4 regions of the Lysinibacillus sp. GW821-FHT14F06 genome follow, and region 4 is predicted to be linked to each of the others. Evidence: riboswitches for the same ligand, from Rfam matches in the RefSeq annotation. Region 4 holds a riboswitch; each other region holds the start of a gene.

Region 1 (4,711 bases), on a different contig from region 4:
TACGAATAACTTTCTAATATGTTTCATTTTTTTTGCAATACTATACAAAAGGTTATGCTCATTAACATTACCGAATATCATAAAAAAAATCAAAGCTCAATAAAAATACATGAACTTTGATTTTCGTCATTATTTCCTAGGAAATATTTACTTTCGACAAAATGTAAAGCTGTAAACTATTTAATAGTACATTTATTTTTTTCTTGTTGACGTAGTTCAATACGACGGATTTTACCTGATGAAGTCTTTGGCAATTCCGTTATAAATTCAATGGCACGAGGATATTTATAGGGAGCTGTTAAAGTTTTTACATGATTTTGAAGCTGCTTGATAAGACTAGCATTTCCTATCTCTCCTTCATTAAGCACCACAAATGCCTTCACAATATTTCCCCGAACTTCATCTGGACTTGCTACAACTGCCGCTTCTTTTACTGCTGCATGTTTCATCAAAGCATCTTCTACTTCAAATGGTCCTATTGTATAGCCAGATGAAATAATAACATCGTCTCCTCGCCCCTCAAACCAAAAATAACCATCTACATCTTTATATGCTCGATCACCAGTGATATACCAATCACCTCTAAATTGTAAGCTAGTGCGCTCAGGATCATGTAAATATTTTTTAAATAACGCAGGTGTTTCACGATGTACTGCAATATCACCTACTTCTCCTACTGAAACAGGATTTCCTAAATCATCAATAATATCAATTGTATTCCCTGGAGTTGGTTTACCCATTGAGCCGATTCTAGCCTCCATACCTACCATTGTTCCGACTAATAATGTATTTTCAGTTTGCCCATAACCATCTCTTACCTGTAAATGGAAAACATTCGAAAATACTTTTATTACATCACTATTTAAAGGTTCTCCTGCTGAGACAGCCTGACGAACACTCTCTAAATTAAAATCCTGTAAGTTTTCTAATGCAGCCATAAATCGGTATTCAGTTGGTGTACAGCACAGGATATTAATATTGAATTTTTCAAGAAGTGTAAGATATGTTGTCGCATCAAATTTACCTTTGTACACAAATGCGGTTGCACCACTTCCTAATGTTGCGAGGAACGGACTCCAAATCCATTTTTGCCAGCCTGGAGCTGCTGTAGCCCAAACGATGTCATTTTCCTGTACGCCTAACCAATTCGGTGCTGTTGTTCGTAAATGTGCATATCCCCAGCTATGTGTATGTACTGCTGCCTTAGGATTGCCTGTTGTACCACTTGTATAAGCTAAAAATGCATTATCTGTACTTTTCGTTGGAGTAGAACTTATGTAATTTGTTGGTTGATCTTGCATTTTTTGAAGTAATGACTGCCAAGGTTCATGTGCATTTCCTATTACGAATTGCTGCAAGCCCTGTAAGTTTTTCACGTTATCAAATTGCTCAATATATGGCTCATAAGCAACTATACCCTTTGCATTAGCATGGTGTATGCGATATTCAATATCCTTCGTTCTTAGCATTTCCGAACTAGGAATAATCGTTAAACCTACTTTCAGTGCAGCAATATAGACAATATAGGCTTCTACTGATCTAGGCACCATCACGATTAATACATCACCTTTTGTTAATCCTTGGTTTGTAAAAACATGTGCAGCCTGATTTGCCTTTGCAAGTAGATGTGCGTATGTAATAAATTGTACATCATTATTTTCATCATAAATAATTAGTGCATTCTTGGTTACATCCTGTGCATATTTTTCAATTTCCTCTGTAATATTATACAATTCTGGTGCAATTAAATCTTGTCTTTTCATGGAAATGCCTCCCTTTTACTATGATTCATTATAAAACTCCATTTTTATCATTTTCAATGGTTCACACTCTATTTTAGAAAAGTCATGACAACTATCATACTCTGCTGTATGGCAACAGTCACGTTCATCAATCAATTTCACCTTTGCGTAATTGTAGCTGTCGCTTTTCCTTCGATACAGATAAACAATGTGTCCAGATTTTGAAGTGTGCCCGGGCCTGCAGATGTTTTTTACTTTCGATACAGAAAACATTTGTATCTGCCGCTATACTTTCGATACAGAAGACATTTGCTGGATGAAGGTAAAAACTTCTATTGAACAGGAAAGAAAAATATGGTACATTTTGGTCAACTAAAAGCAAGATTGCAGGGGGACTCATTTGGAGTTGAGAAGGTAAAACCTGACCCTTTGAACCTGTTAGTTAATACTGACGTAGGGAGCAATTCACATCTAATTCACTGATGAAAGGCTCTTTTGCGTGTTTTTTTTACACAAAAAAGAGCCTTTTTTGCACGCTTACGTCCATCCAACAAAGGAGGACTTAGAATGATTTTTCAAACTATCCGTAAAAAAAATCCACTAATTCATTGCATTACAAATTATGTGGTGGCAAATTTTCAGGCAAACGGCCTATTAGCAATCGGTGCCTCGCCAGTTATGGCTGATGGCTGTGACGAGGTCGAGGAAATGGTTGCAATTGCCTCAAGCTTATTGATTAATATCGGTACACTTAATGACAAATCGAAAGAATCCATGTTACTTGCTGGGAAAAAGGCCAATGCACTTGGCATACCTGTAGTATTAGATCCTGTTGGTGCTGGAGCTACAACCTATCGAAAACAAACCGTACAACATCTGTTAAAAGAGATTGAATTTGCAGTAATTCGCTGCAATATTGGAGAACTTGCCGCCATTGCCAATGTAGAATGGCAGCAAAAGGGTGTAGACAGTGGAACAGGTTCAATATCCTTGGTGCATGAAGCGATGAGAATTGCTCAGCTTTATCATTGTATAGTGATTGTCACAGGTGAAAAGGATTTTATAACTGATGGAAATCAACAGCAATGGATTATAGGCGGGAATTCTCATATGACAGAGGTCACTGGGACTGGCTGCTTATTAAGTGCCATTTGTTGTGCTGCTTACGTGACTGGTCATCAACCCTATAACCAATTAATAAATGTACTACAACTTTATAAAAAAATAGCTGAACAAGCTGGTTCTACTACGCAATACATCGGTGATTTTCAAATTTCTGTATTGAATGAACTATACCGTCTTTCAAAGGCTGGTGAACAATAATGCAAGTTGTTACGACAATTGCTGGCTCTGATAGTGGCGGCGGTGCAGGTATACAGGCTGATTTAAAAACCTTTCAGGAATTAAAGGTTTTTGGAACTTCCGTCATTACAGCATTGACTGCTCAAAATACGCTTGGTGTCTCAGGTGTCATGCCCATTGACGCAAGCTTTGTTGAGCAACAGCTACAAGCACTATTAGAAGATTTTTCAATTAGTGCAGTGAAAACAGGCATGCTGTTTTCTTCAGACATCATTCAAACTATCGCACAAATAATGGCTGATGCAAAGATTCCGCTTATTGTAGATCCTGTGATGATTGCGAAAGGTGGTGAAAGTTTATTACAACAAGATGCAATTGATGCCATCATGAAGCTTTTACTGCCAATTGCAACCATTGTAACTCCGAATATTCCTGAAGCTGAAACGCTTACTGGTAGAGAAATTAGAACTTTAACTGATATGAAAGAAGTAGCCTATCTCTTACTACAAACAGGAGTACAATGTGTCATTTTAAAAGGAGGTCATTTAACAGATATGGGTTTCGCCATTGATTATATATTTCTTAAAGATGGATCGTCGTTTTCTATGCAAACTCCTCGTATTACAACAAAAAATACACATGGTACTGGCTGTACATTTTCAGCAGCCTTAACTGCTTTTATGGGCAGCGGTCTTCCTATAAAAGAGGCGATTATCGAAGCAAAAAGATTTATTCAATTAGCAATAACGTATGATTTAGCTCTGGGTAATGGGCATGGGCCGACAAATCATTTTGCCTATCAAACCTATAGAGAGTCATGTGAGGTGACTATTCATGAATCGTGAAGATTTACAGCTATATTTTATAATGGGCACAGAAAATGTTGTACATCAGGAGCCATTACATGTTCTTGAAAAAGCTTTACAGCATGGAACTACCATGTTTCAACTACGAGAAAAGGGGCCTCGTGCATTAACAGGACAAGAATATGAAAATTTTGCTCGTCAATGTCAAAATCTTTGTCAGCGGTATAATGTGCCGTTTATTATCAACGATGATGTAGAGCTTGCAGTAAAACTCGAAGCAGATGGAATTCATATTGGTCAAGAGGATTTCCCTGTATCTAAAATTCGAGAAAAAATTGGAAAGATGATACTTGGTGTTTCAGTTCATTCTCAAGCTGAATTGCAAACTGCTCTACAATATGGGGCAGATTATGTAGGAATTGGTCCGATTTTTGCAACCACTTCTAAAAGTGATGCGAATCCGCCAAGTGGAACAAAATTTTTGCAGGATGTTCGCATTGAAAATCCTGAGCTCCCCATTGTTGCAATTGGAGGCATAAATTGTTCAAATGGACAATCAGTTGTTAACGCTGGTGCGGATGGCATCGCCGTTATTTCTGCGATTTGTGAAAGTGAGGATATTTCCAATACCGTAGCAATATTCAAATCATTGTTCATTGAGGATAAAAAGATCTAAATATAAGCAAACTAAAACCAGTGCCTTTTACGGCACTGGTTTTAAGTTTAATAATTACTTATTCAGCAATTATTGATTGTTTGGCATACCTTTTAATTGAGATTCTGCCATTTGTACAAGACGTTTAGTGATTTCACCACCAACGGAACCGTTAGCACGAGCTGAAGCTTCAGCTCCTAATTGAA
Region 2 (4,711 bases), on a different contig from region 4:
TCCTGGGAGATTCTCATACTACAGAACTTGGGCCCACACATTGAACAAAAGTGCGCAGTTTTTGCTCCCTCTGCTGGTAATGTTTCATCATGGTATTCAACTGCACGCTCTGGATCTAAAGAAAGGTTGAATTGATCGCGCCAGCGGAATTCGAAGCGTGCCTTTGAAAGCGCATCATCTCGCTGCTGTGCTCCAGGATGCCCCTTCGCTAAATCAGCCGCATGTGCAGCAATTTTATACGTAATCACCCCTACACGAACATCCTCTCGATTTGGTAAGCCCAGATGCTCTTTTGGTGTCACATAACATAGCATTGCCGTACCAAACCATCCAATCATTGCAGCACCAATAGCTGATGTAATATGGTCATAGCCTGGTGCAATATCTGTTGTCAGTGGTCCTAAAGTATAGAAAGGAGCCTCCTTACACACCTCTAACTGCTTGTCCATATTTTCTTTAATTAAATGCATTGGCACGTGTCCTGGTCCCTCCACCATCACCTGTACATCATGCTTCCATGCAATCTGTGTTAATTCACCTAACGTTTCAAGCTCTGCAAACTGAGCCTCATCATTGGCATCTGCAATCGATCCAGGACGTAAACCATCCCCTAATGAAAAGGCAACATCATATGTTTTCATGATTTCACAGATTTCTTCAAAATGTGTATATAAAAAATTCTCTTGATGATGATATAAGCACCACTGTGCCATAATTGAACCTCCACGTGACACAATGCCTGTCACACGATTAGCTGTTAATGGCACATAACGTAATAGTACACCCGCATGAATCGTAAAATAATCAACACCCTGCTCTGCTTGCTCAATTAACGTATCACGATACACCTCCCACGTTAAATCCTCAGCCACACCATTTACCTTTTCAAGCGCTTGATAAATTGGCACTGTTCCAACTGGCACCGCGGCATTACGGATAATCCATTCACGTGTGGTATGAATGTGCTTTCCAGTCGATAAATCCATAATATTATCAGCGCCCCAGCGTGTTGCCCATGTCATTTTCTCTACCTCTTCTGCAATAGAAGATGATACTGCTGAATTCCCAATATTGGCATTAATTTTCACATGAAAATTACGTCCTATAATCATTGGCTCAGCCTCAGGATGATTAATATTAGAAGGCATAATTGCACGCCCAGCTGCAATTTCAGAGCGAACAAATTCAGGGTCCATATTTTCGCGAATAGCTACAAACTCCATTTCCGGAGTAATTACTCCTTTTCGTGCATAATGAAGCTGTGTTACATTTCTATCTTTTTTTGCACGTAGAGGTTTTCTAGATAAATCAGGAAATATATTTTCTTTTATACGTGGATCATCAGCTATGCGGAAACCATTATCCTCTGGTTTAATAGTACGCCCGACATACTCCTCCACGTCTCCTCGTTCTCTAATCCATTCACTTCGCAACGCTGGTAAGCCCTTCGTAATATCTACCTTATAGGCAGGGTCAGTATATGGACCGCTCGTATCATACACATGAACTGGTGCATTTTCCTCTTCTCCAAAGCTTCCTGTCGTTGGACTTAATGCAATTTCACGCATCGGCACTAAAATATCTGGTCTTGATCCCTCTACATAAACCTTTTTGCTCCCCTCAAAGCTCGACATAATGGTAATGTTCTTTTCGCTAACTGTTGTCATGACCTACTTCTCTCCCTTATAGAAAATTCATACAAGGACCGAATCTAGCTCACCCCAAAAAATAAAAAGCCGAATCCAAAAATTTTTGGATCCGGCTATGATTGTATAAGGTATAATTATCGCATTGTAAAGAGCTCGCAATAATTTCTTAACTTTCCCACGCTGGTATGAGCCAGATCAGGTCCAAAGGGTCAAGAAACCTCTATGCGTTTCCCTCTCAGCCTGACTCATCAGACTCCCCTAGTTAATGCTATTAAGTTTGATGCTAGTGTAACAGATATTGCTAAGAGATGGAAGCTTCATCACTATTTTTCCTTTAGAGTTTATATTTTTGCTTCATAAACTCTAAACGCTTTACCTGCTCCGTTAATTCATGAATCGTTCTACTTAGCTGACTCAATGATGATTCTTGCAACTTTGATGCATCGGCTACTTCTTTTGTTTCCAACAAGACAGCCTCGGATGCCTCATTCGTTTGCTCTAATGCCGATAAAACGACGTTCGTGTTTTTGGACATTGTGTTTGTAACCTCAAAAACATTTTGAACATCTTCCTCAACTACTTTTACTGCTTCAAACAAATGATCCAGCTCATTACTAATGGCCATCACTAAATGAGCTCCTTCTTTAACTTCAACAGTACTATGGTCCATTTCTTTTAACACAGTCTCTGTTACTATTTTAAATTCATATATATGCTGACGAATATCCTCAGCTGACAACTTCGTCATCTCGGCCAGCTTTTTCACCTCTTCCGCGACAATAGCAAAGCCTTTACCATGCTCACCTGCTCTCGCTGCCTCAATCGCCGCGTTTAATGCCAATAAATTTGTTTGATCGGCAATATTTTGAATAACACTTATCATTTCTTCGATTGTACTATATCTTTCACCAAGAACATTCACATTATTTGCCGTATGAGTTACCAAATCTGCCACGTCATTCATACGATTCGTAATCATTGCCGCTTCTGATTGACTTTGCTTTACAAGATCGGCTGTATTGGAGGAGCTTTTCATAACGGAAGAAACAGATGCTGAAATCTGCATAATTCCTGACGTCATCTCTTCGATTGTTTTAAAGGAATGTGTCGCTAGATCTCTTTGTCGATCTACACTCTCCTCTATCCCTCCTGCACTTTCAATGAGCTTGTTACTTGAGTGCTGCACATTATTCCCTACCTCCTGTAAACTATCAGTTGCCTTAGAAATATCTGTGCCAATCCCCGATAGATTAGAGATAATTTGATGCATAGATTGCATCATTTCTTTAAATTTGCTACTAAAATCTGAAATATCATCATTTGACTCAAAGCTTATTTCATCCAATATATGTTGAGTTTCTGCCATATTTCCATCTGTAAAGGCTATTGTTGCTCGTTTCATGATAAATATCGGCTTCAGTGATTTTCGCATATACAAATACAATGTCGTCATCATAACGACACTCAATAAAATGACTATGCCTAAAAGAATAGGCAAGTACTTCGATACAGCAGATTTTTGAATGCCGTAAATAATGGAGCTCTCAATATCTAATCCAACATATGCAACAATTTCACCATTTTCTGCTCTGACAGGTGCATAAGCAGAAATAAAATCTCCCCACCCCTCTACAGAAACAAACTCACTAAAGCCATCCTCATTATTAGAAATTGTTTTTACAACACTTTCATACGGTATATCCTCCATAATATCTCCAATTTGGTAGGTTTCCTCACTATTTAAATCTCCTGCATCCACCAGCACCATTGATTGTTTACCATCAGGTGTTCCCTTGAACACATAGATATACGTTACATAATTGGTTTTCAGTATTGTTGTCAGCTCCTTCTGTAAATCAAGATACAGTGAACGGTTATCTGGATTTGTAACTAGCTGCTCATACCTCTCTGAATCAAGCTGTCCCACAACATTTCTTGCTAAAATCATACTATTCTCTTTTAATGCCAACTCCACTATGTTTTTTGTACTCTTATAGACAATAAGCCCAAGAGCAACACTAAAAGCAACCATAATAACTATTAATAAGATGATGAATTTCTTCCATAACTCTATTCCTTTACGCAAAGCTATGAACGCCCCTTTCAATATTATGATTAAACACCTATTTACCCTATGTATATATTAAAAATTACAATAACTAACAAACTTCCTTATATTTTCTAATTATTTTCTTCATTTTACTTTTTGAGCATAAAAAAAAGCAATAAGCCATAAGCCTATTCCTTTTTTTACGTCATATGTTATGAAAGAAATAATAGTTCTGCTAGATAAATAACAATTGTTACTGTAATACAGCTCACTATTGTTGAAAATAAAACAGTTTGAGCAGCTGTTGCTGATTCGATATCATACTCTAATGCTAAACTAGAGCTATTTCGGGATGTTGGAAAAGCACTAGCGATAAATAATGATTGTGCCACTACCCCGTCTAAGCCGAGTAAATAAATAATGAGTAAAGCAACTGCTGGTCCTAAAATTAGTCGTGTAAAACAGCTAATAATGACGGTTTTATTAAACATGGATTTAATTTCAAGTTGTGATAGTTGGGCACCTAACGTGATTAATGCCACAGCAATAAAACCTTCTGCCACATGATCTATTGGAATTTTAATAAATTGTGGCACTGCAATATCAAAATAATTCATCGCTACCCCTATAATAAGGGCATGAATAATAGGCATCTTAAGGAAATCCTTTACAATAGATATACCTGATTTTGTAGAGGAAATTAAGTTGTATAAGCCATATGTATAGGTAGTCATATTTTGGAATATCACAAGAATAACCTGTATCGCTACGCCGATTGGCTGTGTCACGAATATCATTTGCGCAACAGGAATCCCATAGTTTCCTGAATTAATAAGGACGACACTATTTTTAAACACTGCAGCCTCTGTTTTAACTAAACCAAGTCCTTTCGCTAAAAAATGGCTTAGCACCATTTGACTGCCGATAAAAAGTACAATAAATATCGCAACTTCTCCAAGCACAGAGAGCTCCACGCTTGTTTCATATAAATTAACAAAAACAGCAGCTGGCA
Region 3 (4,711 bases), on a different contig from region 4:
AACCTACTTCACCTATTGCTATCATTTCATGTGCATGTTGGCGTATCCAATCAAACAAAGCATCCATTTCCATTTTACTAGGTAAGGCTTGCTCAGGATGAAAGCCAAATGCAGCCTTGACATTTTTATAAGTTTTCGACAGCATCCACGTTTTTTCACATGATGCAAGATTCATACTGACAGCAATAACATATTCAGCTTTCTCAAGTAAAGCAGGTATCTCGTTTTCCTGATACTGATCCAAATGAATATGGGCATCAATCAACATAGACATCATCCTTTTCTTCTTTTAAAAACGTAAATAATTGTTGCTTTAATGCTGTAAATGTCTCAGAATGACGAATCTCCTCTTGTCGTGGCCGTACAAAAGGAACAATTATTTCTTGTTTAATTGTTGCTGGTCGTTTCGATAGTACAATAATCCGATCTGCCAAAAATAGCGCTTCCTCAATACTATGAGTTACAAATAAAATAGATTTTCGATATTTTTCCCAAATGGATAATAGCCAAGCTTGCATTTCTAATCTTGTAAACTCATCTAACGCAGAAAATGGCTCATCTAAGCATAATATAGGCTTGTTACTAACAATTGCACGAATAAAGGACACTCGCTGCTGCATACCACCAGATAGCTCACTTGGATAGGCATTAACAAATGAAGCGAGACCCACTTTCGCTAACCACTCCTTTGCAAGTTCTATATTCGGCTTTTGCTGAAGCTCCTCTACAATTGTGACATTTTCTAAAATAGTTCTCCATGGTAGTAAGCATGGCTGCTGAGGCATATAGCCAATCGTTCCTCTTTTTTGCTGTATATCTGCACCGTTTAATAAAATGGCTCCCTTATCAATCGAAGAAACACCTCCAATTAATTGAAAGAGCGTACTTTTCCCGCTACCAGACGGACCAATAATTGCCACAAATTCACCGTCCTTCACCTCAAAGGATAAATCTCGAATGACCTGAAGAGTATCAAAGGATTTATCAATATTTTGAACGCTTAGCATGGAATCCTCTCCCCTTCACAATAAGCTTTTCTAGCAGTTGAATAGCGCTAAATAATACTAAACTTAAACAGACAATAGCCAAAATGGCCACAAACACACGATCTGTACGAAATGATGATTGTGCCAATGTCATATATACCCCTATCCCCTTTTTGGCACCTAACCACTCAGCAATAACAGCCCCCATAACGCTGTAGGTAGCGGCAATTTTAATGCCTGAAAAAATAGACGGGTATGCATATGGCCATTCAAGCTTCCAAAAGGTTTGTGCCTTTGTTGCCCCAATCATCTCAAAATAATGCTTCAATTCCGATGAGGTTTGACGGAAACCATCCATTGCAGCAATAACAATGGGAAAAAAGCATACAAGACAAATAATGATAAGTTTAGGTAATAAACCAAAGCCAAACCAAATAATTAATAACGGTGCTAGAACAAGTATAGGAATGTTTTGTGACATAATAAGAATGGGATAAAATAGTTCTCGAATAAATGAAAAACGATGCAGGAGCACAGCAACCGCTAGTCCACAACATATGCCAATAGTAAGTCCCAGTAAAGCTAACTTCACTGTTGCGAAGGCATGAGGCATAAATGTTTCATACGATCGTAAACCTTCTGCCAAAATAGCAATTGGTGCTGGCAATAACCAATGTGGGATATCTGCCAAACGCACAATTAGCTCCCATATGAATAAGAGGAAGGCGATAAAAATTATCGTCCTTCCCTTTTGTATTGCCTGCTTCATCACTTGTATTTCTCCGTTAACGTTCCCATTGTAATACCAGATGGCTGATATAAAATTTTCACTTGTGTAATAACATTGATGGCCCCAAGCTCTATCATCTTTTCATTCATCCGTTCAATGATTTCTAACAACGTTGTCAGCTCGCCCTCCATTGTCGTTTCTAAAGGGTGCACCTCATATTTCACGCCTGACGCATCAATAATAGCAATGGCCGCATCAACAAATGGAATAACATCTTCATATTTTTCTGTTTTCGGGATAATTTGTACACTGATTAATGAGTTTGCCATGTTACTTCGTCTCCTTTTTTGGTAAAAAGTCGTTCGTAAATGCTTGTTCTGCCTTAAATTCGCCCTCTAAAACGTTGTTGCTAGTCATCCACTTCGCATAGTTTTCCCAGACAGTTAGCTTTTGCTCGCCCCATTGAGCAGCGTCATCCTGATACTTATCTGCTAGCCACTCCTGACTTTTATGCACAAGCTCTTTATCTAAATCAGGTACTGCCTCAAGTAAAACATCTGCTGCCTCACTTGGATTACTGATCGCATATTCATAGCCCTTTGCCACGGCAGCGACAAATGCTTCAACTGTCTTTGGATCATCCTGAATCATTTTTTCATTCGTAGCAAGAACGGGTGTATAATAATCCAGTTGGTCACTATAATCTGTTAAATACAGCATGTTGAGCTTTTCACCACGAAGCTCAGCTTCAATTCCAGTCCAAGCATAGTAAATCCATGCAAAATCAATATCTTTTTTCATCATTGTAAAGAAATCTATATCACCGGCATTAATAATATCTAATTTATTAATATCTGCATTTTCAGTTTGCATTAATGACTGTAGAACAGCCTGCTCAAGTGGAGCTCCCCAGCCACCATATGTTTTCCCTTCAAATTTCTTCGGTGATGTAATGCCTTTAGAGGCAATTGAGGCAAAGCCAGAAGTATTATGCTGAATAATCGCCGCAATCGATACTAGAGGTACCCCCTGTACACGAGCCTGTGTAATTCCCTCCTGATAGCTTACACCAAACTGTGCCTTGCCAGATGCCACGAGCTGATCCGCTCCTGCGTCACCAGGTTGTAAAATATCAACATCCAAGCCCTGCTCTTCAAAATAACCTAATTTCTTAGCAACATATAGCCCTGTATGATTTGTATTTGGCGTCCAATCGAGTACAACGGACACCTTTTTTAATGCATGCTCATCCTTGTTGGTATCCTTTTTTTCGCTACAGCCCGCTAATGTTAAAAGGGCAGCCATAAGAACCAATAACCATTTTTTCATGCTGAATCCTCCCAGTAAGTAGTGTGAAAGTGTTCATAAAGGAATGTTCTACCAGAAGAAAGCGTATTCACAGTCTATCTACACCCAAGATGTGTATATAAAACAAAAAAACGCCTAGGATTCCTCCCAGACGTTGTGCAATCAATATCAAAAACTTACTTTTTTTGAATAGATGTTCCCTACGCTGGTACGAGCCAAATCAGGTTCAAAGGGTCAGCGTCTAACGGACACAATCTCAGCTGGCAACTACCAGCTCCCCTACATTCTTTCCATATGAACTTTTCGTTGATTATTATACCCATATCTCACTGTAAATAACAAGGCTCTATTTAATGAAAACGCTGTAAAAATAATTTAATTGCATCATCTTTTGCTTCATGAATTCCATCCTCCGTGAGATACTTTTCATTTATCCCAAATACCTGTAATGTCCCTTCTTTAGTATAACCTTGCGCTAAGAGAGCTAATGAAACATCTTTAAAGGCGTAAATTGGTGTTAATGAACCATCTTCTTCCACTTGATAGAATCTAAAGCGGTATTTCTCCTCCTTTGGTATCCATTCATGAAGAGCAAGACTATTTTGATAGGCTTTTAAAAAAAGGGCTTTTTTACCATCAAGTTTATGATAGGAGCCGTCTACTAAATCAACATATCCTGTCTCTAAGCTTTCTTCAGTTCTAAAGGAGGCATAGATTTTATGGTCAGTAAGTGCCACGTCATGTATGCCTTTAAAAGGTAAATCATATTGTTTTTCTTTTTCCGTTCCAACATCATAGAGCGTAAAGCTTACCGTTTCTACTCCATCTTTTTTAAAGGCTCTTGGTAGGAGCAACTGATTGTCCTGATAAATTGGCTGACTTACTGCACTATTATCAAAGGACTGTTTAAATTGTTTTACCTCATTTGTACGCAGATTTGTTAAGCTATAAATGGTATGACCTGTTCTGGTATCAGACATTTCTGTCAGTAGTGTATCATCTTCTAAATCCATAAAAGTATCCGTAGAAAAGCCTTTGACCTCTAATGTTTCTCTATTTTTTACAAACACAGAATTCCTATCATCAGCCATCCAAGCAAGCCAATCTTCATTTACTAACATTTTTGAAATAGGAAATTCACTTGTACTTGTTACTTCCGCTTTTTCAATATGTGTATCGAGTGAATAGGAATAAATGGTATTACCCTCGTAATAATAAAAGGAGTTCGTTGCATCATCAAAGATAGCTGTAGATAATGTATTAGCAGTTCGACCAGGAATACTAATTTCTTCATAGGATTGTTCACTTATTTGCGAAATCGTCAATTGTTCCTTTATTTCATCTATAAATGGATAACTTAGTAATGCCGTAAGTGCTAAAGCTGAAAATCCTACTGCTACGGGCTTCCACACATGTTTTTTTACAGGAGTTTGCTGTTGCTCAAATCTAACATGAGCAGCCTCTAAAATCTCTTCTTTTTTTTGAGGAGTTAATGCTAATTGATCTGGTATAGTAGTCTTTAATCGCTTACGTAAATTCATTTCCATTATAAATTCCCTCCTTTTCTAATTGGATGCCTACTCGTTTTCTCCCTCTTGCTAGCCTTGTTTTCACTGTATTGATTGAACATTGTAAAATGGATGCGATATCGGTGATAGATAGTTCATCATAGTAATAAAGCCAAAGG
Region 4 (4,711 bases):
CAATTAAACAGACTGTTCTTTTTAGCAGCATATGTATATTGCAGATATTCACAATAATCGTGTGGCATCAGGAGTTATTTATCGCCTCTCTTGGTAGCACACTACTTTTAGTCTTCTGTGTATTTTCGCTGTACAATACATATCCTCACAGCGACAAGTCGTTGGCAGGACGTATCCCTTTCTCTATTTACTATGCATGGTCGACATTTACTTTGATGACAGATACAAGCTTTACATTAACAGCTTATGGATGGAACGGCTTTGGTCTTAGCAACCCTCTATGGGCAGTCATTTTATTAACAATCGGTGTTGCCATCGCATTACATATGCGCTTCCATCATTTCGATATTATGTATCCATCTGTATTTATTTGGGCTTATATTGGAATCGCGTTACATAATGGTTTTGAAGAGCTACTTGTAACAACAGCTGCTTTATTTTTATGTGGTGTACTATTAGTCGGTATACTTTTCATAAAAAAAAATCCTGCCCCCTAAAAATAATTGGGGTAGCAGGATTTTTTATATTATGCCTCATCCAATGAAGTTAAAATAATTGGTTTGTCTTTTGTCACAATAATTGAATGTTCGATTTGAGCAACTAGTGATTTATCTGGTGTAACGAAGGTCCAGCCATCACCAGCTTCCACAATATGCTCTGCCTTTGCTGAGATAAAGGGCTCAACCGCAAGCACCATGCCCTCTTTCATGATTGTAGAATCCCATGCATCATAATAGTTTAAAATATGATTCGGCTCATCATGCAAGGAAAGCCCTAAGCCATGACCTGTTAGATTCATAATTACAGTTAAGTCATTGGCATATGCTTCACGCTCAACGGCTTTACCAATTTGATTTAATTTTGATCCAGCTTTTACTTTTGTCATTGCACGATCAAAGGCACTTTTTGCCACACGACACAGCTTCTCTTTATCCTCGTAGCCTTCACCCACGACAAATGAAATGCCCGTATCTGCAAAATAGCCATTTAATGAACCAGATACATCAATGTTGACAATGTCTCCCTCTTTAATTACGCGTTTTCCTGGAATACCATGAGCTACTTCCTCGTTGACACTAATACATGTGTAGCCTGGGAAGTCATATTCTCCTTTAGGTCCAGAAATTGCTCCTGCCTCAGCAAACATACGGCCAGCAATCTCATCGAGTTCAAGTGTTGTAACACCAGGTTTTGTCGCAGCCTTCATTGCCTCACGAATTTCAGCACAAATACGGCCAATTTTTTTAAAGGCTTCAATCTCTTCTTGCGTTTTTACAATCATTTTTAACGTCCCTTTCATCTAATATCTACTCTTTAATATAACATAACTTGTTTGACATAAAACGCTAAACGCTTTAAATATTGTATGCCCTTATAAATTGCAAAGTGCTGAAATGTAATAATATATTCACAGCGGGTAAATTTTATAATAGCTAATAAAACGATACAAAAAACCCTCCACTACTGTGAAGGGTTGTGTATTTATGATTTTCGCTGCATTAATTGTGGTGCTGCTGTAAATAACAGAACACCAACAATGGCAGTTAAAAGTGTAGCCGGTAGCATATACGTACCATTATAAATAATTGAATAAATCCATGCATTTTGATCGCCCGCATACTCTGAGAAGAATACCGCGCCAGCAATAGTATGTGCCGCATAGCGTAAAAATCCTGCTAATACAGTTCCTAGAATAATATACAGTGCCATTTTCGTTTTGTTTTGATTTTTTGCAGCGTCAAGCACTGGTCGACGTACGATTGCAGCCAAGCCAACTATTGTGAAGGCAACGCCATAATCGAGTAAGCCTTGTAACCAATGTACTACTGTAGCACCAAACATTGTTTGCATAACACCAATAAGTAAGCCCGTTGTCAGACCAGGTAAAAGACCCCAACGAAAGGCTATCAAAATTATTGGTACCATCACTAGACTAACAGAGCCTCCTTGTGCCCATACTTTAAAGGAAATCTGATCAAGCACAAGGCCAATTGCTGCGAAAATCGCAATCTCCACAAGCATTAAAAGTCTTTTTTTGTCCATTTTATTCTCTCCTTTGTTCCGATGTAGGATACAAGAGAAGGAATAGAAATCATATTTACTTTTTGACTCTATCTGGCAAAAAAAAACAATGCCAGGACAGAGCCTCACATCGTACAAGTGTCGGTTTCTATCCACATCCCTACGCAAGTGTTAACTTACAGGTTCAAAGAGTTAAGGCATTACGTGCCCAGTCTCAGCTGACATCATCAGCTCCCCTTGTGGTCGTTACATCTTTTTATTTGAACAACCTCATTGTACGCAAATACGGATATGATTACAACTCTCTTTCACAATATTTTTTGAAACTTTGCTGTTTTTCATGCGTAAATATTAAAAAAGGAGGTACAACTATGGAGAACCAAAAAATTTTATCTGCCTTTAGTTATCTCAGCGTTTTTTTCGCACCCTTTATTGTGCCATTAATTGTTTACTTTGTTTCGAAAGATAGTGACGTAAAAAGACACTCCATTCGAGCACTTATTTCGCATTTAATCCCATTTGTATTTGGTATCATCTTCTTTGCTGTCTTTGTCTTCTCAACCATATCATTTAACACTTTTGATCCACAAGCAGGTAGCAATACATTTATGATTGTTTGGTTTGCATCATTTGCCATTTACGTACTTGTCTCACTAGGGATTGTTATTTGGAATATCGTGCAAGCTGTTCGCGTTATTCGTTAATGTTTCATTTCTAACATAAACAGGTAGAACTATTAGTAAAAGGAGCTGTTTTTTTATGAAAGTATCTAAAGTTGTCAAAACCGCCGTAAAATTAGCACCTATCGTTATACCAATTGTCAAAAAAGTAATGGCGGCTAAGAAAGGAGCACCCTCTTCTCCAAAAAACAGCTATAAGAAATAATACATCCCAAATAAAGAATCTGCTCATCTTTTTCCAGCAGATTCTTTTTTTTGACTCTATAACTTTTTTCTAATTTGTACTTGGCATAGCAGATTTATATTAAAATAGGGTTTAGCACTACAGATGAGGGGTTGTTAAAAATAAATAGTGAAAAACAATTAATGAGCTTGGTTAAGGCAGCGCAGGTTCTAACTTCAACACTCGATATTAACCAAGTATTAGAAAAATTGATGAATGAGGTACTTCATGTGATAGACGGTGCTGATGCAGGGGTATTGTTTATGTTGAATACAGAAACTAATCGTCTAGTTGCCAAGCATGCCATTGGTTATGACCTGGCTTATTTAAAAAAGATTCACCTTGCCTCAAATGAAGGAATGACTGGAAAGGTATTCTCTCAAAAACAAGCATTTAGATTTCACTCTAGCAATGATGTTTCAGAAAGCATGGCGGATTTATTTCCACAGTACGAAGAAAACTATACAAAAGCAGTTGGTGATTTAACTTATCCCAAAAGTGCTGTTTGTGCTCCACTTCTTGATAAAAGTAATTCATGTATAGGCGTTTTAACAATTGTCAATTTTTCAGGAGATACACAGTTTGAAAATAGTGATTTAACAATGTTACAGGCATTTGCAAACCAATCCTCAATTGCTATTGAAAATGCAAAATTATTTACTCAAAACGAACGCTCTAAGCGCATTTATAATGCTTTAACACAGGTTTCCTTAACACGTGGCCGACTCAGCGATATGATTGATACGCTTGCATCATTACTAGGCCAATCTGTAGCAATTATGACAGATTTTTACGATTTATTATTTGCATCATCTCCTGTAGCTAAACTTGCTACTGACATTTTAAAAGAGCAAAAATCACAGCATCTTGATACAGTTGTACAGCAATGTGTACGACATCAAGTATACATACCATTTAAAGATGAAACGTATGTAAGTTACTTATTTCCTATCCATACAGAACGAGGTGTTATAGGAATACTACTGATTGTGATGAATCAACATTTACAAATGGATCCTTTAGATTTATTTGCAGTAGAACAGGCAGGTGCATTATTTGCCTTACAGTTAGCTGAGGAGGAAAAGGAGCTAGAAAATTCCTTTAAATACGACGGATATTTGTTACAACAGCTTTTAAACTCAAATTTCAATGCCTTTTATAAACGTCAAGAAGTGCAACAAACTTCTCATTACTTATGTGCTACTCTACAACTTGATGGAAGTACATATCATGTTGCTCAGACTAATAAAATGCAGCACCAATTTAGTAAACTACTATATCGTTTAACTCGCTTATTTTCCTTACCAGTTTTTATCTCGGAGCATGAATTACACTATCATTTTTTATTTATGAACAATTTGCGAGTTTCAGTCGAACAGTTTAAAGAGCGTATTCAATATTTTTTTGTACTCCTCGAAAAAGACTCGACAAAGTACAATTCACTATCATTTATGGTTGGTCTCGGAAGACACTTTAACACAATTGAAAACATTTTCAGTTCATATCGGGACTCCACAAAGTGTATTGACTATTTACAGACACTAGAACAGGCACCATTCATCATTTCCTATGATAAACTTGGACCTTATACACTTTTTTTAAATAATGACCCACAGGAAATGGCAGAATATGTTGAGTTGAAGCTTGGACCAATTATGGAATACGATAATCAACATAAAACTGATTTGTTATATACACTAAAGCTATTTTTTGAACATAATCAAAACCGAAAAAAAACAGCTGAGGCATGCTTTGTACACCTAAACACCATTAAATATAGACTCCA

The links. Region 4 has a riboswitch for thiamine pyrophosphate ahead of thiT (energy-coupled thiamine transporter ThiT). Riboswitches for the same ligand answer to the same signal wherever they lie in the genome.
Region 1: linked by a shared signal. The riboswitch ahead of thiM (hydroxyethylthiazole kinase) and the one ahead of thiT (energy-coupled thiamine transporter ThiT) in region 4 are both predicted to bind thiamine pyrophosphate.
Region 2: linked by a shared signal. The riboswitch ahead of thiC (phosphomethylpyrimidine synthase ThiC) and the one ahead of thiT (energy-coupled thiamine transporter ThiT) in region 4 are both predicted to bind thiamine pyrophosphate.
Region 3: linked by a shared signal. The riboswitch ahead of AC1RNS_RS17660 (ABC transporter substrate-binding protein) and the one ahead of thiT (energy-coupled thiamine transporter ThiT) in region 4 are both predicted to bind thiamine pyrophosphate.

Annotation. Positions count from the first base shown of each region.
Region 1 is NZ_JBXAPF010000009.1:84,081-88,791, forward strand. Features, by position in the region: gene mbcS (acyl-CoA synthetase MbcS) at 177-1,763, opposite strand; TPP riboswitch at 2,121-2,219, shown strand; gene thiM (hydroxyethylthiazole kinase) at 2,310-3,065, shown strand; gene thiD (bifunctional hydroxymethylpyrimidine kinase/phosphomethylpyrimidine kinase) at 3,065-3,889, shown strand; gene thiE (thiamine phosphate synthase) at 3,879-4,526, shown strand; gene AC1RNS_RS10805 (alpha/beta-type small acid-soluble spore protein) at 4,596-4,711, opposite strand, start outside.
Region 2 is NZ_JBXAPF010000023.1:60,352-65,062, reverse strand. Features, by position in the region: gene thiC (phosphomethylpyrimidine synthase ThiC) at 1-1,667, opposite strand, end outside; TPP riboswitch at 1,805-1,919, opposite strand; gene AC1RNS_RS18465 (methyl-accepting chemotaxis protein) at 1,984-3,735, opposite strand; gene AC1RNS_RS18460 (AEC family transporter) at 3,912-4,711, opposite strand, start outside.
Region 3 is NZ_JBXAPF010000021.1:57,704-62,414, reverse strand. Features, by position in the region: gene AC1RNS_RS17680 (TatD family hydrolase) at 1-268, opposite strand, end outside; gene AC1RNS_RS17675 (ABC transporter ATP-binding protein) at 258-1,007, opposite strand; gene AC1RNS_RS17670 (ABC transporter permease) at 985-1,755, opposite strand; gene AC1RNS_RS17665 (thiamine-binding protein) at 1,755-2,045, opposite strand; gene AC1RNS_RS17660 (ABC transporter substrate-binding protein) at 2,047-3,045, opposite strand; TPP riboswitch at 3,205-3,315, opposite strand; gene AC1RNS_RS17655 (hypothetical protein) at 3,375-4,571, opposite strand; gene AC1RNS_RS17650 (sigma-70 family RNA polymerase sigma factor) at 4,552-4,711, opposite strand, start outside.
Region 4 is NZ_JBXAPF010000008.1:133,693-138,403, reverse strand. Features, by position in the region: gene AC1RNS_RS10145 (TspO-related membrane protein) at 1-497, shown strand, start outside; gene map (type I methionyl aminopeptidase) at 527-1,282, opposite strand; gene thiT (energy-coupled thiamine transporter ThiT) at 1,483-2,043, opposite strand; TPP riboswitch at 2,163-2,270, opposite strand; gene AC1RNS_RS10130 (magnetosome magnetite crystal formation protein family) at 2,394-2,726, shown strand; gene AC1RNS_RS10125 (hypothetical protein) at 2,782-2,907, shown strand; gene AC1RNS_RS10120 (helix-turn-helix domain-containing protein) at 3,039-4,711, shown strand, end outside.